DNA from 4 places in the Mesorhizobium sp. M1252 genome. Region 2 is predicted to be linked to each of the others. Evidence: predicted binding sites of a transcription regulator. Region 2 holds the regulator's gene; each other region holds the start of a gene.
What was found. The regulator PhoB, encoded in region 2, activates phosphate uptake and scavenging genes when phosphate is short. The targets are predictions, from matches to a motif close to TGTCATNNANCTGTCAT.
Positions count from the first base shown of each region.

Region 1: ugpB (sn-glycerol-3-phosphate ABC transporter substrate-binding protein UgpB) is a predicted target of PhoB. The motif match lies at 2,933-2,949, and genes of this name have one in related genera.
Region 3: ppk2 (polyphosphate kinase 2) is a predicted target of PhoB. The motif match lies at 3,275-3,291, and genes of this name have one in related genera.
Region 4: olsB (l-ornithine N(alpha)-acyltransferase) is a predicted target of PhoB. The motif match lies at 1,989-2,005, and genes of this name have one in related genera.

Region 1 is NZ_JAMYLX010000010.1:68,989-74,587, reverse strand. It holds gene tlpA (thiol:disulfide interchange protein TlpA) at 1-89, shown strand, start outside; gene NKH22_RS20505 (bifunctional diguanylate cyclase/phosphodiesterase) at 86-2,533, opposite strand; gene NKH22_RS20500 (hypothetical protein) at 2,680-2,826, opposite strand; gene ugpB (sn-glycerol-3-phosphate ABC transporter substrate-binding protein UgpB) at 3,012-4,322, shown strand; gene ugpA (sn-glycerol-3-phosphate ABC transporter permease UgpA) at 4,394-5,278, shown strand; gene ugpE (sn-glycerol-3-phosphate ABC transporter permease UgpE) at 5,288-5,599, shown strand, end outside.
Region 2 is NZ_JAMYLX010000010.1:189,856-195,454, forward strand. It holds gene xylF (D-xylose ABC transporter substrate-binding protein) at 1-825, opposite strand, end outside; gene NKH22_RS21105 (ROK family protein) at 1,093-2,328, shown strand; gene phoB (phosphate regulon transcriptional regulator PhoB) at 2,359-3,048, opposite strand; gene phoU (phosphate signaling complex protein PhoU) at 3,065-3,769, opposite strand; gene pstB (phosphate ABC transporter ATP-binding protein PstB) at 3,811-4,635, opposite strand; gene pstA (phosphate ABC transporter permease PstA) at 4,653-5,599, opposite strand, start outside.
Region 3 is NZ_JAMYLX010000012.1:29,699-35,297, reverse strand. It holds gene NKH22_RS22630 (imm11 family protein) at 1-11, opposite strand, end outside; gene NKH22_RS22625 (DUF1330 domain-containing protein) at 152-478, opposite strand; gene NKH22_RS22620 (winged helix-turn-helix transcriptional regulator) at 655-1,350, shown strand; gene NKH22_RS22615 (dihydrofolate reductase family protein) at 1,460-2,104, shown strand; gene ppk2 (polyphosphate kinase 2) at 2,294-3,214, opposite strand; gene NKH22_RS22605 (aldo/keto reductase) at 3,459-4,502, shown strand; gene NKH22_RS22600 (glycosyl transferase family 90) at 4,523-5,494, opposite strand.
Region 4 is NZ_JAMYLX010000008.1:127,829-133,427, reverse strand. It holds gene NKH22_RS17850 (response regulator) at 1-1,791, shown strand, start outside; gene olsB (l-ornithine N(alpha)-acyltransferase) at 2,069-2,944, shown strand; gene NKH22_RS17840 (trimeric intracellular cation channel family protein) at 3,094-3,726, opposite strand; gene grpE (nucleotide exchange factor GrpE) at 3,872-4,501, opposite strand; gene NKH22_RS17830 (hypothetical protein) at 4,761-4,961, shown strand; gene NKH22_RS17825 (fatty acid desaturase) at 5,046-5,599, shown strand, end outside.

The sequences.
Region 1 (5,599 bases), 120 kb from region 2:
AAGGCTGCCTGATCGCGCATATGAACGGACCGGCCGAATGGTCGGGACCGGATGCCAAGCGCCTGGTCGAGGCCGCACTCGCCCCTTAGGATGAGCGCAGGGCCGCCGCCGGCGGCAGCATCAAGATGCTGCCGCCGCTTTGTTTGACGCTGGCGTCGTCGTGTGCCGCCGGCGCCGCGACGCCGGTCAGTTCGCTGAACGCCTCGATCGGGCTCGGCCGGCCTAGATAGTAGCCCTGGCCGATCTCGCAGGCCTCGGCGTCGAGGAATTTCAGCTCGCCCAGCGTCTCGACGCCCTCGGCCAGAACCGGCAGGCCGAGACCGCGGCCAAGCCCCAGAACGGCGCGCACGATGGCTGCCACCTGGCCGTTGCTGTCGACTGATTTGATGAATGAGCCGTCGATCTTGATCTTGTCGAAGGGGAAGGCGCGGAGATTGGACAGCGAGGAGTAGCCGGTGCCGAAATCGTCCATCGCCACACGCACGCCAAGCGCCTTCACCTGGCGCAAGGTCGCCAGCGCGCGCGGCATGTCCTTGACCAGCGCCGTTTCGGTGATCTCGAGTTCGAGCCTGCCGGGCGTCAGGCCGGAGCCGAGCAGGACTTCATGCACCTTGCGGCTGAAATTCGGATTGTGGAGCTGCACCGCCGAGACATTGACCGCGACGGTGAGAGGGTTCTTCCAGCGCGCTGCCTCGGCGCAGGCCGTCGCCAGCACCCATTCGCCGATCTGGATGATGACGCCGCTGTCTTCGGCCACCGGGATGAAGGTCGCCGGCGACACGTCGCCGCGCTGTGGATGGCGCCAGCGGATCAGCGCTTCGAACCCGACCATCCGCCCGCTGCTGATCTCCTTTTGTGGCTGGTAGACGAGGCGAAACTCATCGCGCGCCATGGCCTGGCGCAGTTCGTGCTCCATCACGCGCCGGTCTCGCGCCTCGGCGCCCATCGAGGCCTCGAAGTAACGGTAGGTGTCCTTGCCCTCGGCCTTGGCGCGGTAGAGCGCGGTGTCGGCGTGGCTGACCAGGAGTGTCGGCTCATCGGCGTCGAGCGGATAAAGTGCAATGCCGATGCTGGCCGACACCAGCCCGCCACCGACCGACAGCCGGTTTTCCTCGCGCATGGCCGCCAGCACCGCCTCGGCGATGCGGCCGGCCGCCTGCGGATCGGGAAGGTTCGGAGCGATGATGGCGAACTCGTCGCCGCCGAGACGCGCCAGCATCTGTCCGTGGCGGAGCACGGCGGAGGCGCACAGCGCCACCTTCTGCAGCATGGCATCGCCGGCGCCATGCCCGAACAGGTCGTTCACTTCCTTGAAGCGGTCGAGGTCGAGCAGCAGCAGCGCAAGATGCCCACCCTTGCCGCCGCGGTCCATTGCGGCAATTTCGGCCTCGAGCCGGCCGGAGAAACTGCGGCGGTTGGGGAGCCCGGTCAGCGGGTCGAAATGGGCGAGGCGCAGGATCTCCTGCTCGGCCTTCCTGCGTTCGCGGATGTCGCGCACGGCGACCACGCTGTGCCGCTTGCCGCAATAATCGATGCTCCTGGCGATAAGTTCGACGGGGATGGTGGCGCCGTCATGGGCTCTGAGTTCGGCTTCCTGTGCCTGTCCGCTGCAGTCGGACATGCCGGCCGCGGTGCGTTCGCCGAAGAGGTCGCCAAGCAGCATCGCGTTCAGCACTTCCGGCGCAATGCCGGTTAGCGCGGCGATGCTGTCATTGGCGCTGACGATGCGGGCGCCGTCGCAGACGATCAGCCCCTCGACGGCGGCGTTGGCGAGGCCGTGCATGCGCTCGGCCTCGAGCTTGTGACGCCGGAAGCGAAGGTCGATCCACAATGCTGCGGCTGAAAGCACCAGGATAGCCATGCTGACTGCAGCGGCGGCGAAGGCCTGCGACACCGGTTCGACCGTGAACTGCGATATCTCGATGGAGGAGTCCGGGAAGATCGACACCGCGCCCATGGCGATGAAGTGCAGGCTGCAGATCGCCAGCGTCAACAGGATGGCGGCGGCGATTGTGGCCTGCATGGACGGCCGTCGCAACACGACCAGCAGCGCCAGCGCGGCGAGGGTCACGCCTGCCAGCACCGAGACGCCGACCAGCAGCGGGTTCCAGACGATGCGCCCTTCGACCTCGAAAGCGGCCATGCCGATATAGTGCATGGCGGCGATACCAGCGCCGAGGACCGCGCCGCCGACCAGAGGGTAGTCGATGCCCCGGCGCAAGGTGGCGATCCACATGCCCGCAGCGGTCAGGGCGACGGAACCGGCGAGCGAAAGCGCCGACATTTCCGTATTGTAGGCGTTGGGGATTCCGGGAGAAAAGGCAAGCATTGCGATGAAGTGCGTCGCCCAGATACCGAAGCCGGTGGAAGTGGCTGCTATCATCAGCCAGGTATAGCGGTTGCGCTCGCTCGAGCGGTCGACATGGCGAAGCAGGTTGACCGCCGAGAAGGAAGAAATACCGCAAATGAGCGCTGCCAGTGCGACCAGTCTCAGATCGTGCTCATGCACGATACAATTATAGACCGTCAGCATCTCGCCCACCTGCTCTCCCACAGCAATCAAGCCGTCCACTTGATTAGTATGCCACGCTTGACGAAGAATCGGTTATGCGAACTACAACTACAGCGGGTTTTTCGGGTTGTACGTTGCGGCGATCCTGTCTCATTCCAGACGCACGGTTACAGCAGCGCCTGGCGCGATGCCGCTCGGCCGATCTCGATCTGGCCGAGCGCCGGTTTGGCGGCCTCACGGTGCAGGTGCGTGGCGCTGTCACGCGGGCCCTTCACGCATCGCTGGGCGGTCGGCGATCCTTGCAGGCCCACCATGCCCCATTCTATCGCTGAGCCGGCTTGGCATTTCTCTCTGTCCTCGTTGCAAGGCGAGGGGGCGCGAAGTTAGCCGGGTATGAAATTCACGAAACAGCAACAAATCCGTTGTCCGATTGTCATCAGCGACACATATTGCCTTTGCGGGAGTGCCCCTTTCGCCAATGACAAACGGGAGATGAAACATGAAGTTGTTCGGCTTTGCGGCCGGTGTTGCCGCCACCTTGACCCTGCTTTCCACCCCCTCCGCCTTCGCCGCCACCCAGATCAGTTGGTGGCATGCCATGACCGGCGCGAATGCCGAGGTGGTCGACAAGATCGCCAAGGATTTCAATGCCAGCCAGAGCGACTATGAAATTCTCCCTGTTTTCAAGGGCACCTATCCCGAAACGCTGAATGCCGGCATCGCTGCCTATCGTGCGGGGCAAGCGCCCGACATCATCCAGGTGTTCGACGTGGGTACCGGCGTCATGATGGCAGCCGAAGGTGCGATCAAACCGGTGGCCGATGTGCTAACCAGCGCCGGCGTGACCTTCGACAAGAGCCAGTATTTGCCCGGCATCGTCGGTTACTATTCGAAGCCGGACGGGACCATGCTGTCCTTCCCCTATAATTCCTCGTCGCCCATCCTCTACTACAACAAGGATATTTTCCAGAAGGCCGGGCTTGATGTGAACAACCCGCCAAAGACTTGGAACGAGGTGTGGGAAGCCGCCAAGAAGATCAAGGCGAGCGGCGCCGCTTCCTGCGGCTATACCTCGACGTGGTTGACCTGGATCCACCTTGAGGCCTTCGCGGCCTGGAACGACGTTTCCTATGGCACCAACCAGAACGGACTTGCCGGAACCGACGTCGAGCTCAAGATCAATGCGCCGATCTTCGTCAATCATTTCCAGGCGCTCGCCGACCTGGCCAAGGATGGCACCTTCAAATATGGCGGCCGTACCTCCGAAGCCAAGCAGATCTTTCTTGCCGGCGAATGCGGCATCTTCACCGAATCGTCGGGGGGTCTCGGTGACATCGTCAAGTCGGGCATGAACTACGGCATCGGCCAGCTTCCCTATGATAGTGACGCCAAGGGCGCGCCCCAGAACACCACGCCGGGCGGCGCCAGCCTGTGGGTGTTCGGCAACAAATCGGACGAGGAATACAAGGGCGTCGCGGCGTTCTTCTCCTACCTCTCCAAGACCGAAGTGCAGGAGTACCTGCATCAGAAGTCGGGCTATCTGCCGGTGACGCTCGCTGCCTATGAGGCGACCAAGAAGTCCGGCTTCTATGACAAGAACCCGGGCCGTGAGACGCCGATCCTGCAGATGCTGGGCAAGGCGCCGACCGAGAACTCGAAGGGCGTGCGCCTCGTCAACCTGCCGCAGGTGCGCGACATCGAGAACGAGGAGTTCGAGAAGATGCTGGCCGGCCAGCAGACTGCGCAGCAGGCGCTCGACAACGCGGTCGCACGCGGCAACAAGGCGATTCAGGAAGCGATCGCAAACTGAAGCGATTTGTCAGTTGAACCTCGTCCACGCGGACCCGCGTGGACGATTTCCTGAATAGCGAGGGAATCACCCTGTCTCCACGCGTCGTCTTTCCCAACAAGACCCTGCCTTACCTGCTGGTGGCGCCGCAACTCGCCATTACGCTGATCTTTTTCTACTGGCCGACCGGGCAGGCGCTCTACCAGTCGATGCTCAGGGAAGACCCGTTCGGGCTGAAGAGCAAGTTCGTCGGGCTCGCCAATTTTCGCAAGGTGCTGGCCGACCCGGCCTACCTCAACTCGATCAAAGTTACGCTGGTGTTCTCTCTGGCGACCGCGATCGTCGCCATGGGTGTGGCCCTGTTGCTTGCCGTCATGGCCGAGAAGGTGGTGCGCGGCAAAGGCCTCTATCGCACGCTGCTGATCTGGCCGTATGCGGTGGCGCCGGCGATTGCCGGCATGTTGTGGCTGTTTCTGTTCAACCCCTCGATCGGTTCGCTGGCCTACGCCTTGAGAGGTCTCGGCATTGCCTGGGATCCTTTGCTTAACGGCAACCAAGCCATGATCCTGCTGGTGTCTGCGGCTGCCTGGAAGCAGATCAGCTACAATTTCCTGTTCTTCGTCGCCGGGCTGCAGGCGGTGCCGAAGACGTTGATAGAGGCGGCGGCCATGGACGGCGCCGGGGAGACGAAGCGCTTCTGGACCATCGTCTTCCCGCTGCTCGCGCCGACGACCTTCTTCCTGCTGGTCGTCAACACGGTCTATGCGCTGTTCGACACTTTCGGTATCGTCCATGCGGTCACCGGCGGCGGGCCGGGCAAGGCCACCGAGACGCTGGTCTACAAGGTCTACAATGACGGTTTCGTCAATTTGATCCTCGGCGATTCGGCCGCGCAGTCGGTCATCCTGATGGTCATCGTCATCTCACTCACGGCCATCCAGTTCCGCTATGTGGAACGCAAAGTCCACTACGGTTGAGCGCGAGCGATGATTGGTCAGTCCCCGCTTCGCGCCCTCATCGCCCACGCCGTGCTCATCCTGGGCATCCTGATCGTCGCTTTCCCGATCTACTACACCTTCGTTGCCTCCACGCAGACGCTGCAGACCATCCTCAAGCCGCCATTGCCTCTTTTGCCCGGCGACCAGGTCTGGAACAATTACAGCGAGGCGCTGTTTGGCGGTGTCGGCCGCATCGGCGGCGTCAGTGTCGGCCGATTGCTGCTCAACACCACGATCATGGCGCTCGGCATCGCGGTGGGGAAGATTTTCATCTCGATCCTTTCGGCCTATGCGATCGTG
Region 2 (5,599 bases):
GGCGGCGTTCTTGCCGAGTTCGCGTGCGTCCTTCCACACCGACACCGTCTGCGTGCCGAGCGCGATGCGGTTCAGAGCGGCATGGTCGCCGTCCTGGCCCGAGACCGGAACCGTTCCGGCAAGGCCCTGCGCCGTCAGCGCGGCGACAACGCCGCCGGCTGTGCCGTCATTGGCCGCAACCACGGCATCGACCTTGTTGTCATTGGCGGTCAGGAACTGTTCCATGTTCTTCTGGGCATTGGCCGGCAGCCAGCCATCGGTATAGGCCTCGCCGACATTCTTGATCTTGCCCGAGTCGATGGCTTCCTTGAGCACTTCCATCGAGCCCGAGAACAGGAAATCGGCATTCGGATCCGAGCCAGAGCCCTTGATAAAGACATAGTTGCCCTCGGGCTTCGCCTTGAACACTTCGCGGGCCTGCATGCGGCCGACTTCTTTGTTGTCGAAGGTCAGGTAGAAGACGTCCTTGTTCTCGATCAGGCGGTCATAGCCGACGACCGGAATGCCTTCGTCCAGCGCCTTCTGCACCGCCGGGCCGATGGCCGACGCGTCCTGCGCCAGGACGATCAGCGCGTTGGCGCCTTGTGAGATCAGGCTTTCGACGTCGGTCAGCTGCTTGCCGGGATTGGACTGCGCGTCGGCGGAAATGTACTTGTCGCCGGCGGCTTCGATCGCCGTCTTCATCGCCGCCTCGTCCGTCTTCCAGCGCTCTTCCTGGAAGTTCGACCAGGAGACGCCGATGACCTTGTCCTTCGCCTGCGCGACCGAGACCAGCGTCAGCGACATGGCGGCGCCCGCCAGCATGGCGGCTGCAAATCTGTTCATGATAAACCCTCCCTGCGCCGCGCGCGGCGCGACAAAACTGGCCCGAGGGCCGGCACACAGAGGCTCCATTTTTTCGAGCCTCGAAAAAATACTGGTTCAATGATAAGGCACTGTCAACATCGATTCTGATGGATTCTGATGGCGTTGCCGAATTTTTTCGAGCTCCGCAATAAACAATGACAGGGCTGCCGGCGTCTGCCAATATTTGGCTGGTGCCGTCGAACGCCTTCACTATCATGAGGCGCGAGGAGGCCGGGAGGAAAACAAATGTCGGTTGGGATCCGCCACGACGATCTGCGCCGTCGCAACCGGGCGATGGTGATTTCGGCCGTGCGCCGGGCCGGCCAGCCGTCGCGGACCGAGATTGCGGCGACCACCGGCCTCAGCCATTCGACGATATCGGCAATCTCGTCTGATCTAATTCAAGAAGGCATCCTGATTGAAGGCAAGCCTGGCGAGACCGGCTCGCTGAAACGCGGCCGGCCGCAGGTCGGCCTTGGCCTCAACCCGGAAGCGGCGGCGGTCATGACCGTGGTGCTGTCGCTGAACTTCCTCTCCGTCACCGTCATCGACTATGCCGGCCAGGTGGTCGCGGAAGAACAGCGCCGGCTCGACACGCTGACCATGCCGCGCGACGAGCTGATCGGCGAATGCGTAGCAATCGTCGGGCGGCGTCTCGCGGACCCGGACCTCGATGTCCAGAGCATCGCCCGCATTGCCATGGGCATCCAGGGCATCACCGATTCGCAGGCGCGGGCCATGCTGTGGTCGCCAATCACGCCACTGACCGACATTGCCTTCGCCGACATGTTGGAAGCGGAATTCGGCATTCCTGCCACCATGGAGAACGACTGCAATATGATGGCGGTGGCCCTGCAATGGCGCCAGCCCGAGCGCTACCGCGACAATTTCATCGCGATCCTCTTGTCGCACGGCATCGGCATGGGGCTGGTGCTGAAAGGCGAACTGTTCACCGGCACCCATTCCTCGGGCGGCGAGTTCGGCCACATGATCCACCGTCCGGGCGGCGCGCTCTGCCGCTGCGGGCGGCGCGGCTGCGTGGAAGCCTATGCCGGAAACTACGCCATCTGGCGCAGCGCCAAAATGATGGGCGAGGATGCCGAGCCGGTCGATATCGGCGACGCTGATATGCGGGCGCTGGCCGCTCGTGCGCGAGAGACGGACGGACCGGAGCGCGAAGCCTATCGCAGGGCCGGTGAGGCGCTCGGCTTCGGCCTCGGCAGCCTGTTTGCGCTGATCGACCCGGCCCCCGTCGCCATGGTCGGCGTCAGCGCCGCCGCGTTCGACCTGATCGAACCGGCATTGCGCGAAGCGATCGCCCAGACCGCCGGCGGCCAGCACTCGAAGTCGATCTCCTTCGACACCGAGCCCAACGAGCTGCCGCTGATCCGCGAAGGCTGTGCCACGCGCGCGCTCGGCTTCGTCGACCAGGAGATTTTTGCGCCGGGTATTCAGCCCAAATCCGGCAAGCATGTCGCGTGAATGGCCGGCAACGGCGCGACGCGCAGGATCCTAGTCTTCCCTGATCGCGTAGCCGGCGCCGCGAATGGTACGGATGACATCCGGCATGCGGCCGTTGTTGACGGCCTTGCGCAGCCGCCCGACATGCACGTCGACGGTTCGCTCGTCTATATAGATCGTCTCGCCCCAGACATTGTCGAGCAGTTGGCTGCGCGAGAACACGCGGCCGGGATGGCGCATCATGAATTCGAGCAGCCGGAACTCGGTCGGTCCGAGCCTGATCTCGCTCTTCTTGCGGTAGACACGGTGCGACTCGCGGTCGAGCACGATGTCGCCGACCTTGAGCACGCTGGACAGCACTTCCGGCTTGGCCCGGCGCAGCAGCGCCTTCACGCGCGCCATGAACTCCGGCGTCGAGAATGGCTTGACCAGATAGTCGTCGGCGCCGGTGGACAGGCCGCGCACGCGATCGCTTTCCTCACCGCGCGCGGTCAGCATGATGATCGGCAGCCGCTCGGTTTCGGGCCGCACTCTAAGCCGCCGGCAGAGCTCGATGCCGGAAACAGCGGGCACCATCCAGTCGAGCACCAGGAGATCGGGCACGTTTTCCTGCAGGCGGATCTCGGCCTCGTCGCCGCGTGTCACCACCTCGACTTGATAGCCTTCGGATTCGAGGTTGTAGCGGAGGAGCACGCCTAGCGGCTCCTCGTCCTCCACGACCATGATGCGTGGCGCGATCATAGGCAGTTCACCCTCATCAGGCCGGCGTGGCCATCGCCGTCTCGTCCTGCTTCGGACGATTGGCGGGCAATTGCTGGCCGGTCAGCACATAATACGCATTTTCGGCGATGTTGGTGACATGATCGCCGATGCGCTCAAGATTCTTGGCGCAGAACAAGAGATGCGTGCAGGCGGTGATGTTGCGAGGGTCTTCCATCATGTAGGTCAAGAGCTCACGAAACACGGACGTGTATTTGACGTCGATGCGCTCGTCGTCATTCCTGAGTTTTGCAAGAGCTGCCGCATCGGTGGCGGCATATTCCTCGACGACGCCTTGCACCTGGATCAGCACCAGCTGCGCCATGGCATCGATGGAGTGCGAGAGGTCGCGCGGCGTGACGCTCAAGCCCACGGTGCCGACGCGTTTGGCGATGTTCTTGGCGAGATCGCCGATGCGCTCGAGGTCGCCGGCCATGCGGATCGAGCCGACCACGGCGCGCAGATCGTTGGCCATCGGCTGGCGCTTGGCGATCAGCGTGATGGCGCGGTCGTCCAGTTCGCGCTGGCGCGCATCCATGATGGCGTCGTCGGAAACGACACGCTGTGCCAGCGCATTGTCCGAATTGAGCAGCGCCCTGGTCGAGCCGCTGACCATCGAGCCTGCCAGATCGCCCATGTCGCGGATCAGCTTGCTGATCTGCCCGAGCTCTTCATCGAAGGAGGCGACGGTATGTTCACCCATGATCTTGGTCCTCGTGCCTGAAAATTCACCCGCCGGACGGCTCAGCCGAAGCGGCCGGTAATGTAGTCCTGGGTGCGCTTGTCGTCGGGGTTGGTGAACATCTTGTCGGTGGCGCCCTCCTCGACGAGATAGCCGAGATGGAACATCGCCGTGCGCTGCGACACGCGCGCCGCCTGCTGCATCGAGTGGGTGACGATGACGATCGTGTAGTTCTGGCGCAGTTCGTCGATCAGCTCCTCGACACGGGCGGTGGCGATCGGATCGAGCGCCGAGCAGGGCTCGTCCATCAGGATCACCTCCGGCGACACGGCGATGGCGCGCGCGATGCACAGGCGCTGCTGCTGGCCGCCGGACAGGCCGGTGCCGGGCTCCTGCAGGCGGTCCTTGACCTCGTTCCAGATCGCAGCCTTCTTCAGGCTCTGCTCGACGATCTGGTCCATGTCGGACTTGCGCTTGGCCAGCCCATGGATGCGCGGGCCGTAGGCGACGTTCTCGTAGATGGACTTCGGGAACGGGTTGGGTTTCTGGAACACCATGCCGACGCGTGCGCGCAGTTCGACGACATCGATGTTCTTGTCGTAGATGTCGTCTTCATCGAGCGTGATCTTGCCGGTCACCCGCGCCGAATCGATGGTGTCGTTCATGCGGTTGAGGCAGCGCAGGAAGGTCGACTTGCCGCAGCCGGACGGGCCGATCAGCGCCGTCACCTGGTTCTGGCGGACGTCGAGATTGACGTCGAACAACGCCTGCTTCTCGCCATAGAACACGCCGACCTTGTCGCCGCGCATCTTGATGACTTCGTTCGACTTGGCGTTCATTTTGTCGCCCACTGCATTCTCAAGGGACTGTTCGGTCATGATGTTCATACCAAATTGCCTTTTTTCTACCAGCGCCGCTCGAACCGGCGCCGGAGCACGATCGCGGTGATGTTCATGGCCATGAGGAAGACGAGCAGGATGATGATGGCGCCGGACATGCGCTCGACAAAAGCGCGCTCAGCCTCGTTTGCCCACATATAGATCTGAACCGGCAGCGCGGTCGCCGGATCGAAAGGCGTCGTCGGATAATCGGCGACGAAAGCGACCATGCCGATCAAGAGCAGCGGTGCTGTCTCGCCGAGCGCACGCGCCAGGCCGATGATGGTGCCGGTAAGGATGCCTGGGGCGGCAAGCGGCAGGATGTGATGGAACACCATCTGCATCTTGGAGGCGCCGAGACCTAGGGCCGCCGAGCGGATCGACGGCGGCACCGCGGCGAGGGCGGCGCGCGTGGCGATGATGATGGTCGGCAGCGTCATCAGCGTCAGCACCAGGCCGCCGACGAAGGAAGCCGAGCGCGGCATGCCGAGGAAGTTGATGAACACGGCAAGGCCAAGCAGACCGAAGACGATCGACGGCACCGCCGCGAGATTGTTGATGTTGACTTCGATCAGGTCCGTAAAGCGGTTCTTCTTGGCGAATTCCTCGAGATAGATCGAGGCGGCGACGCCGATCGGCAGCGCCAGCAACAGCACGATCACCATCATGTAGAACGAGCCGATGATCGCCACGCCCATGCCCGACGTTTCGGGCCGGCTGGAGGCGCCATAGGTGAACAGGCCGGTGTTGAAATGCTCGGCCATCACGCCGTCGGCTTTAAGCTTGTTCATCCAGTCGATCTGCTGGTTGGACACCTTGCGGCGCGCTTCATCGACGCCGAGGTCGATCTGACCCTTGAAGGCCGAGTCGAGGTTCGCGGCAGCCAGGATGTCGACGTCACGCGTCCTGCCGATCACCGACGGATCGGCGGAGACGATGTCGCGCAGCTGGACGCGGGCGCCTTCCGACAGGA
Region 3 (5,599 bases), on a different contig from region 2:
ATAATGGTCACGTGCGCGCCTGCTCAGTTTACCGACTTTCGAGTTCAAGACTAAATCGCGTGAGAGTACCCGTCCACCTGCTTCGCGCCCGAAGTGGCGCAAATGCTGAAGGGTTAGCCGGAACCCTGATACACCGGGTTCCGGCTTTTCCTCACGCCTTCGGCAAATAAGGGATCGTTCCAGCGAGATCGGTATCGTCGATCAGTTGGAAGCGGCTGTCGCTGCCCTTCTGACGCTCCGCCACAAACGGAGCGTATTGCGGATCGTTGGTGAAGGCTTCGGCTGCCTTTGCCGACGGAAACGCCATGATGGCGATCAGGCTGGTGTCGAGCGGCTTGCCCTCCAGCGTCTTCACATTGCCGCTGCGGGCGAGATACTTGCCGCCATGCTTGTGGACGAGGTCATGCACCGAAGCGGCATAGGCCGGCACCCATTTGTCGTCCTTCACCTTGATGTCTGCGATCACGTAAGCGGTCATTGTCCAACTCCTCATGGATCGGCACCGGACTGCCCGGTGACGTGACCGCTGCCTCGCATGGCGGCGCCGGACCGCTCCAGTCACAGAACTGTACCGGGGGTGCCAGTACAGCTTCTGTACTGGCTGAACTCAGGTTTTCTGAATAAGGTCCGGCAACATCTTTTGGAGCTCACCACATGACACAAGCCGGTTACAAGCAATTCTGCCCGCTCTCCATGGCCGCCGAGCTGCTCTGCACACGCTGGACCATGGTGCTGCTGCGCGAACTGGTGGCGGGATCGACCCGCTTCAACGATTTGCGCCGCGGCGTGCCGAAAATGTCGCCAACCCTTCTGTCGCAACGGCTCAAGGACCTCGAGGCCGGCGGCATCGTCGAGCGGACCGAGATCGCGACCGAGAAGGGCGTGTTCGAATACCGGCTGACCGAGGCGGGCCGGGATTTGCGCCCGGTTGTCGAGGCGATGGGGTTTTGGGGCCAGAAATGGGTCGAGGCCAGGCTGTCGCTCAAAAACCTCGATCCGTCGCTGCTGATGTGGGACATGCGGCGCAATCTGAACCCCAGTCCGCTGCCGGACGGGCGCACCGTGATACAATTCCTGTACCATGACCTGCCGGCGTCAAAACGATCGTGGTGGCTGATCGTCGAAAAGCAGGGCGAGGTCGATCTTTGCTGGTACGATCCGGGCTTCGACGTCGATCTCTACGTCTCGACCGATCTGTGCACCATGACCTCGATCTGGATGGGGCTGACGACAGTTCACAAGGAACGCGACAAGATCAGCCTGACCGGCGATCTCGACGTCGCCGGCAAGATGCAGATCTGGCTTGGGCTCAGCCCGTTTGCGGTGATGCCGAAGCGCGTGGCGGCTTGAGGTCCCTGCGCATTCCACAGATCGCTTGCCTCTAAAAATACTAGTTGCAAAATGCAATCAGTTTGAATACTGATTGCAAATCACAACTGGTCACCAAAGGGAGTCTTCCATGTCCAAACTGCGCGTCAATGCCTTCACCTTGTCGCTCGACGGTTTCGGCGCCGGTCCTGACCAGGACCTGCAAAATCCGCTCGGCGTTGGTGGCGAAGATCTGCACAAATGGATGACCGGCACCCGCACCTTCCACGAGATGGTCGGCAAGGATGGCGGCAGCACCGATGTGGACGACCGGTTCACCGTCCGCAGCTTCGACAATGTCGGCGCCTGGATCCTCGGCCGCAACATGTTCGGCCCGATCCGCGGCGAATGGCCGGATGAGAACTGGAAGGGCTGGTGGGGCAACAACCCGCCCTATCACGTGCCGACCTTCGTGCTGACCCATCACAAGCGCGACCCCATTGTGATGGAAGGCGGCACCATTTTCCGCTTCGTTACCGGCGGCATCCACGCCGCGCTCGAACAAGCAAAGGCTGCGGCCGGCGGCAAGGATGTCCGCGTCGGCGGCGGCGTTTCCACTATCCGGCAATATCTCAAGGAGAAGCTCATCGACGAGTTGCATCTGGCTGTGTCGCCAGTGTTGCTCGGGAGGGGCGAGAGCCTGTTTGCCGGGCTGGATATGCTGAAGCTGGGTTACCAGTGCACCGAGCAGGTGGCGACAGCGCTCGCCACGCATGTGACGATCAAGCGGGTGTAGTGGCGAAGTGATAGGCGCAGGCTTCTTTCTCCCCGTACTACGGGGAGAAATGCCCGGCAGGCAATGAGGGGCAGCGCTGCTTTTGGAGGTTAGCAGCGTCCGACGACTGTGAATTCGCCGATGCCGGCGCTGCCCCTCATCCGCCCTTCGGGCACCTTCTCCCCGTGAAACGGGGAGAAGGAAAAGTGCTCAATACTTCTCCGGCACGTAAAGCTCGCGCGGCAGGACCTGGCGCTCGTACTCCGGGTTGAACACCCGCTCGGGCAGCGTGATTTCTTCGTGCGGCACGTCCTCATAGGGCAGCTGTTTGAGGAGATGGTCGATGCAGTTCAGCCGCCCCCGCTTCTTGTCGTTGCCTTCGACGATGTACCACGGTGCCTCTGGGATGTTGGTGCGGGCGAACGTCTCTTCCTTGGCCTTGGTGTACTGCTCCCAGCGCACGCGCGACTGCAGGTCCATCGGCGACAGCTTCCACTGCTTCATCGGATCGTGGATGCGCATCATGAAGCGCATCTGCTGTTCCTCGTCGGTGATCGAGAACCAGTATTTGACCAGCGTGACGCCGGAGCGGACCAGCATGCGCTCGAACTCCGGCACGTCGCGGAAGAACTCTTCGACCTGATCGGGTTCGGCAAAGCCCATCACCCGCTCGACGCCGGAGCGGTTGTACCAGGAGCGGTCGAACAGCACGATCTCGCCGCCGGCCGGCAGATGCGGCACGTAGCGCTGGAAATACCATTGTGACTTTTCGCGCTCGGTCGGCGCCGGCAGCGCCACGACGCGGCAGATGCGCGGGTTGAGGCGCTGGGTGATGCGCTTGATGACGCCGCCCTTGCCGGCGGAATCACGGCCCTCGAAAACCACCACTAGCTTCTTCTTGTGGTAGGCAACCCAGGACTGCAGCTTGATCAGTTCCGACTGCAAGCCGATCAGGTCGCGGAAATACTGCATGCGATCGATCGACGGCGGATGCGCGTTCTTGTAGATCTTGGCGATCTCCAACGACAGCGCCGGCTCCGAGATTTCCAGCTCATAGTCCTCGTCGAGCGTGTCGGCGAGTTCGGCTTCCAGCCAATCCCTGGCCGCAGAATTCTGCTTTAGCTCATTCATTTCCACTGCTCCGCTTGCCGGCTGACATGAAACCCTGAGCCGACTTGATATAGGCCGGCAATGACGGTTTTATTGCAAGCCGCCGGCCAGCCGGTCTTCACTGCAAAGCAGCGAGGCATTGCCGATCCAGCGCCCTGGCATGGCGACAAGCCGCTCAAATTGTCCTACAAATAGCGGACCCGTTCGGGCTTCCCCGCCCTTTCCTGCTAAAACCGCCTCCCCACCAAAACTACGAGGATCAGACATGGAATACCGCACGCTTGGCCGTTCCGGCTTGAAAGTTTCGGCGCTGACCTTGGGAACCATGACCTTCGGCGGCAGCGGGCCGTTCGCTGCCGTCGGCAATTCCGATCTCGCGGAGGCCTCGCGCATCATCGACACTTGCATCGATGCCGGCATCAATCTCATCGACACCGCCAATGTCTATTCCAACGGTCTGTCGGAAGAGATCATCGGCGAGGCGCTCGGCGGCAAGCGCAAGAACGACGTGCTGATCGCCTCCAAAGCGCGCATGCGGATCGGCAAGGGCCCCAATGACGAAGGCCTGTCGCGCCATCATCTGATCCGCGAATGCGAGAAGAGCCTGAAGCGCCTCAGGACCGATGTCATCGACATCTATTTCCTTCACGAATGGGACGGCGCGACGCCGCTCGAGGAAACCATCGCCGCGCTCGACACGCTGGTTGCCCAGGGCAAGATCCGCTATGTCGGCTGCTCCAACTATTCCGGCTGGCAGGTCATGAAGGCGCTGGGCATCAGCGACAGCCAGCACCAGCCGCGCTTCGTCACCCAGCAGATCCACTACACGCTGGAAGCACGCGAGGCCGAGTATGAGCTCTTGCCGATCTCGGTCGACCAGGGCCTTGGCGTGCTGGTGTGGAGCCCGCTCGCCGGCGGCCTGCTGTCGGGAAAATACCGCCGCGACAGCCCGACGGCGCGCCAGATCGGCGGCTGGTCGGAACCGCCGATCCGCGACGAGGACCGGCTGTGGCGGATCGTCGATGTGCTGGTCGACATCGGTGCGGCACGCGGCGTTTCGGCGGCCCAGGTGGCGCTGACCTGGCTGCTCGGCCGGCCAGCCGTCAGTTCGCTGGTGATCGGCGCACGCAATGAGTCCCAGTTGAAAGACAATCTCGCCGCGGCAAGCCTGACGCTGTCCTTTGATGAACGCCAGCGTCTCGATGCCGTCAGCCGGCCGCCGGTGCTCTATCCCTACTGGCACCAGCAGTTCACCGCGAAGGACCGCTTCGGCCCGGCCGATCTGGTTATGGACCGCAGCGTCATCTGACTTAAGGGCGCCGGAGGCCGCTAGCCCGCGATAAACCGCCAGACCTGCGGATCGGTCTCGATCTGGCCGCTGAGCACGAAATATTTGTAGAGCACGAGCAGGCAGATCGCCTGCTCGGCCCGCTCGTCGGCGAATTTGCGGCAATAGGCGTTGGCCGCCGCAACGATGCGCTGGGCCTCGGCCGGATGTTTCTCGAGATGGTGCACGCGCTCGGCCAGATCGCTGAAGTCGGGCGCCAGCGGCACATAATGGACATCGGGCTCGAGTTGCCCTTCCGCGAACCAGGTCTCAAAGGTCGGCGGCGGCATCAGGCAGAGCGAGTTCGAGCTCATGATCCATTTCAAATTGGTCGCGACGTCATTGCCTTCGAGCGAGATGATGTAGCGGTAGCGGCGCTGCTGATCGATGCTGAGATAGGGCTTGCGGTATTCCGCAGGTGCTGTCGCCCTCGGCGTGCCGACATCGCAGAACGGCAGATTGCGGGCTGCATCCAGCAACAAGGTGCGGATCGGATTGTTGAGTTCGCCGCGCCAAACGACGAGCGGATGCTTGTCGGCGAAGGCGACATCGTCGGCCGGCATGTAGAAATGACGGAACTTGTTCAGCTTGAACAGGACGCCGTTGCCGTTGTCGCCCACTATCGGCCGGTCCTTGACGATCGACGGCATCTTCGGCACTTCGATGACGTCGCCGAATTCCAGGTCGATGCGCAGATCTGGGTCGAAATAACGGGTGAACTCCTTCAGATCGTAATAGTACATGCTGCGGTCCGACGGCAGCCGGCTGACCGGCACGGCCTCGGGGCTGGGGCTAAAAGGCTCCCGCAGCGTGTTGTAGTAATTGAGCCGCTGGCGGACCGATGCGTCGGAAAGCCTGGCCTGATCGAGCAGCCGGCCGAGCCGGCGCCGGAAAAGAACCGGCGGCGCGATGTCGCGCATGGCGTTGCGCGCATAGTAGATCAGCTTCTGTGCGTTTCTTTGAAGCGTGGCCATCGGTCGTTTTGATTCGAAATCGGTCGGCGGCGGCTCCAGCAACTGTCCCGCAGCCTTTTCTAAACCATTGTGTTCGCCATCACGCAAGTCCAGAACCGCTGGCAT
Region 4 (5,599 bases), on a different contig from region 2:
GGCAGGACCCTCGCCGAACACGGCATCGATGTCGGCATCGTCCCCGACGCCGCCTTTTCCGATCATGAATGCCTGAGTTCCACCGACGTCTCCATACGCACCCCGAACGGTCCGCGCTGGTTCTCGTGGATCGAACTGTCGGTACGCGACAAGGATAGCGGCGCCGTCTCGCACCGGGCGATTGCCCGCGACATCACCGCGCGCAAACGCGCCGAATCCTCGCTGATCACCGCGCGCGAGCGCGCCGAATATGCCAGCCAGGCCAAGTCGCGCTTCCTCGCCACCGTCAGCCATGAGATCCGCACGCCGATGAACGGCATCATGGGCATGGCCAAGCTTCTGGCTGACACCAATCTGTCGCCCGAGCAGCGCACCTATGTCGGCGCTGTCTCGACCTCGGCCAGCGCCCTTTTGGCGCTCATCGAGGATTTGCTCGACTATTCCAAGATAGAGGCCGGCCGTTTCGACCCGGAGCCGCAGCCGACATCGCTGCGCGAAATCGCCGACAACATCATCGAACTGATGGCGGCCAAAGCCTTCGCCAAGAACATCGGCCTCGGCTGTCATGTCGAGCCCGACGTGCCACAGATGATCATGGCCGATCCGGGAAGAGTCAGGCAGGTGCTGCTCAACCTGATCGGCAATGCGATCAAGTTCACCGACACCGGCGGCGTGCTGGTTTCGGTTGCACGGGCCCGCACCGAGACCAGCGACCGCATCTGCTTCACCGTCGCCGACACCGGCCCTGGCCTGCGCGAAGACGACATGGAGCGCATCTTCGAGGAATTCGAACAGTCCGACGGCACCTCGACCCGCACCCATGGCGGCGCCGGCCTCGGTCTTGCTATCTCAAGGCGGCTGGTGACCGCCATGGGCGGTGCCATTTCGGTGTCGAGCCGGCTTGGCGAGGGATCGGAATTCGTCTTCGAGATCCCGGCCGCAGGAGCAACCGAAGCACCGCAGAACCGGCAGAACATCCTGGCCGGCCGGCGCGCCGTGATCGTGTCGAAGAACGCCGTCGAGGCGGACGCCATCGCCCGCACCATCCGCGCCCATGGCGGCGCCGTCGACGTCGCCGCAACCGCTTCCCAGGCGACGCCCTTCGCCGAACATTGCGATGTGCTGTTGATCGACGCGGCCCTGGAGGACGGCGACGGCAGACTGCTCAAGCGCCTGCGCCAGAGTGGCTTTGCCGATTGCGAGGCGATCACGCTGATCGCGCCGACCGACCGCGGCATGCTTGGCGAATTCCGCACCAGCGGCTACGCCACCTTCCTGGCGAGGCCGGTGCGCGGCGAAACCCTGCTGCGCGTGCTGCTGACCAGTCATGCCCCTGCCTTGCCGCCGCCCAAGCCGGAAAAGACCGGCGCGTCCTCGCTTCGTGCCCATGGCGGGCGCCAGCAAGGTTTGTCGGTGCTGATCGCCGAAGACAACGACATCAACGCCATGCTTGCCCGCGCCACGCTTTTGAAGGCGGGACATCGCGTGAAAGTGGTCGGCAATGGCAAGGCCGCGGTCGAGGCGGTGACCGAAGCCGGGCTGAAAAATCGCTTCGATGTGGTGCTGATGGATTTGCACATGCCGGTCATGGACGGGCTGGACGCGATCGCCGCCATCCGCCGCCACGAGGAGGAAATGGCTGTGCCGCCGGTTCCGATCATGGTGCTTTCGGCCGACAGCCAGGAAAAGACCCGCCACACCGTGCTCGCCCATGGCGCCAGCGGCTTTGTCACCAAGCCGCTCGATCCCGACGCGCTGGTCCATGCCGTCGAGGGCCAGGTGGCCGCCTGAATTCATGTCGCTCAAAAGTGGCCCCGGTTTTGAGAAGACGACATGCACAAAACAAAGACTTGAAGCGCGTCGCGTGAATCGTCCCCAGCGCGACGCGCTTCAAGGCGACGCTGGCGCAATCCTCGCGTCACGTAGGTAGCCGAATGAGGGTTTTCGCCAGCCGACGAAGTATTGCCCGTCGCGCCGTATCACGGTACTGTCACAATCCTGTTGCACCTACACCGTATCCCCGTGCCAAGAGGGATGGCTCGAAGGAGAATCACTCGTGCATACAGTTATGCCGGAATGTGACACTCGGCCCAGCGCAGGCGGCGCTTTGCTCGCCGCGCGGAACGCCGATGCCGTCGCAACAGGCGCACCGCTGGGCCGTATCGGCAATCTCGAAGTGCGGCTTGCCCGCAATGAAGCCGAGATCGCCGCCGCGCAGGAAGTGCGCTACCGGGTGTTTTATGACGAGCTTGGCGCCAGGAAGGACCTATTCCAGGCGCAGGACCGGCGCGACGCCGACCGCTTCGACCCGCTGTGCGACCATCTCCTCGTGCTGGACACTTCGATCTCCGGCCCCGAGCATCGCCGCATCGTCGGCACTTACCGCCTGCTGCGGCAAGAGATTGCGGCAACCGCCGGCGGCTTCTATTCCGAAGGCGAGTTCGAACTGACCAAGCTGATCGCCCGCCATCCCGGCCAGCGCTTCCTTGAGCTCGGCCGCTCCTGCGTGCTGCCGGAATACCGCTCGAAGCGCACCATCGAGGCGCTGTGGCAAGGCATCTGGGCCTACATCAACCACTATGAGATCGGCGTGATGACCGGTTGTGCCTCGTTCCCTGGCACGGTGCCGGCTGCGCATGCCGAGGCGCTCACCTACCTTGCCCATCACTGCCGGACCAACTCCGCCTGGGATGTGCGGGCGGTCTCCGGCCGCTATTGCTCGATGGATCTGATGCCGATCGAGGCGGTCAACGCCAAGGCGGCGATCGCGGCCATGCCGCCGCTGGTCAAGGGCTATCTGCGCGTCGGCGCCCGCATCGGCGACGGCTGCGTCATCGACCGTGAGTTCTCCACCGTCGATGTGTTCGTGGTGATGCCGGTCAAGGAAATCGGCGCCCGCTACGTCAACTATTATGGCGGGGAAGCGCAGCGCTTTGCGGCGTGAGGCAGTAGGCAGTAGGCAGTAGGCAGTAGTGAAGGCTGCCGCGAATTTCTGACTACCGACTATTCCCTATTCCCTATTCCCTATTCCCTATTCCCTATTCCCTATTCCCTATTCCCTATTCCCTATTCCCTATTCCCTCTCCCCTCTCCCTACGGAATATCCTCCGGTCGCCGTCCCGGGCGGCTCTTGTAGGACGGAAAGGTCCAGCCGAATTTCAGCGCGCCGCCGCGCACCAGGAAAGCCGCGACGAAGCCGGCAATATCCGAGGCGAGCGGCGGCAGGCCGGCAAGATCGCCAAGTGTGTAGAGGCCGGCGCCCGCGAGTGCGGCGGTGACGTAGATTTCGGGCCTGAGCAGCACCGATGGCTCGCCGGCCAGCAGATCGCGCAGGATGCCGCCAAATGTGGCGGTCAACACGCCCATAACAACGGAGACGACCGGCGAGCCGGTGATGGCCAGCCCCTTGGCCGCGCCCATTACGGAAAAGGCCGCCAATCCGATGGCGTCGAGCCAGAGCAGCCATTTCCAGCGGGATTCGACGCGGTGGGCGATGAAGAAGACCAGCACTGCAACCGCCGCGCAAACCAGCACATAGCCGGAGTTGGCGACCCAAAAGACGGGCAGGTTGAGGATGACGTCGCGAAGCGTGCCGCCGCCAATGCCGGTGACGCTGGCCAGAAACAGGAAGCCGATAATGTCGAGCTGCTTGCGCGAAGCCGCCAACGCCCCGGTCGCGGCAAAGACGGCGACGCCGGCATAGTCGAGGAGGTCGATGGGTGTCAGGGACATGAGGTAGTAGGGATTGGGAATTAGGGAAAGTATGAATAACACGAAGCCGCGCGATTGATACGCCTGCCTATTCCCTATTCCCTATTCCCTATTCCCTATTCCCTATTCCCTATTCCCTATTCCCTACTGCCTACCCTACTCACGCATCCTTCTCGGCCTGCTCGTTCACCGGCCCCGGCTCGACCGGCGCTTCGGTGGCCGCGATCTTGGGGCCGCCCTTGGCGACCCCGACCATGGCCGGCCGCAGCACGCGCTCGCCGATCGAATAGCCCGGCTGCACGACCTGGACGACGGTGTTGGCCGGCACATCGGGATTGGGCACTTCGAACATCGCCTGGTGGAAATTCGGGTCGAACTTCTCACCTTCCGGTTCGAGCTTCTTCACCCCATGCCGTTCCAGCGTCGACAGCATGGCGCGCTCGGTGATCTCGACGCCGTCGATCAGCGCCTTGAAGCCGGCATCTCCGGCCGCTTTCGCCTCGGCGGGGATAGCATCGAGCGCGCGGCGCAGATTGTCCGACACCGACAGCATGTCGCGGGCGAAATTGGCCACCGCATAGGCGCGCGCATCATGCACGTCGCGGGCGGTGCGGCGGCGCAGATTCTCCATCTCGGCTGCGACGCGCAGCGCGCGGTCCTTCAGCTCCTCGTTTTCCTTCAGCAACCGCACCAGCGCTTCATAGTCGCCGTCGATGCCGCCTTGCGTGCGCTCGGCCTCGGCCGTTTCGATATCCTCGGGCGCGCGTTCGTCTTTTGTCTGGTCGCTCATCGCCATTTCCCGTCATTCGAATGGTTTGGATTTGCGCCCGATATCGAGGTTTGGCGGCCAAAAATCAAGGGGCAAGCCCAGGAGGACGCCCCACAGCAGGCAATGTTGCGGGCAGCCCGTCGGACTTGGTGCGGGGCGCAAGGACGTTCAAAATTAATTCAAACTTTACCGTAACGGCAGCCTTTGCTTGCCAATACCCCGCTATGGGGAACCATTCAAAGCTTGGAGGAGTTTTGAAACCGACACAGGATTTGAGACAATGGACCGCAATACTGGCAACAGAAGCGAAGAGCTCGCCGCCGACATCAGGCGCCAGTTCGGCACCGAGGCGACGACGCGCTTCTTGCGCACCTTGCCGGCCTTCCGCACCGAGGCCGACATTCCCGCCCGTTTCCGGGACCTGCTCGACCGGCTGGACGGCATAGAAGCCAGCATGGCCGGCGGCCAACGCCGTCAATAGCGATGCTATCGCGCGACAATTACGCGCAGTAATTTTGCGTGAGCTTTTCCTTGCGGCAGCGGGACGCCCCGCCTATGCTTCCTGATGAACATGATTTCCCCCGAGACGGCCGCCAACAGCAAGCGCGCCTGGTTGAAGATCCTGGCGCGCTACAAGAAGCCCGACCGGCGACGCAGCACTCTTGAACTCGCCATCACCCTTATTCCTTTCGTTACGCTGTGGGCGCTGTCTTCGGCAGCCTATTCCTATGGCCACTGGTGGGGCTTGATCCTGATCCTTCCCGCCGCCGGTTTTCTGGTGCGGATCTTCATGATCCAGCACGATTGCGGCCACGGCTCCTTCTTCGCCAACCGCACTGCCGACGACTGGATCGGCCGCGCGCTCGGCGTGCTGACGCTGACCCCTTACGATTGCTGGCGGCGCGCGCACGCCACCCATCACGCCAGCGCCGGCAATCTTGACGAGCGCGGCATGGGCGATATCAGGACGTTGACGGTTGCTGAATACCGGCAGCTGTCTTGGCGGGGACGCCTTGCCTATCGTCTCTACCGCCATCCCCTGGTGATGTTCGGCCTTGGCCCGATCTGGCTGTTCATCTTCGAGCAGAGGCTGCCGGTCGGCATGATGCGCGGCGGCCT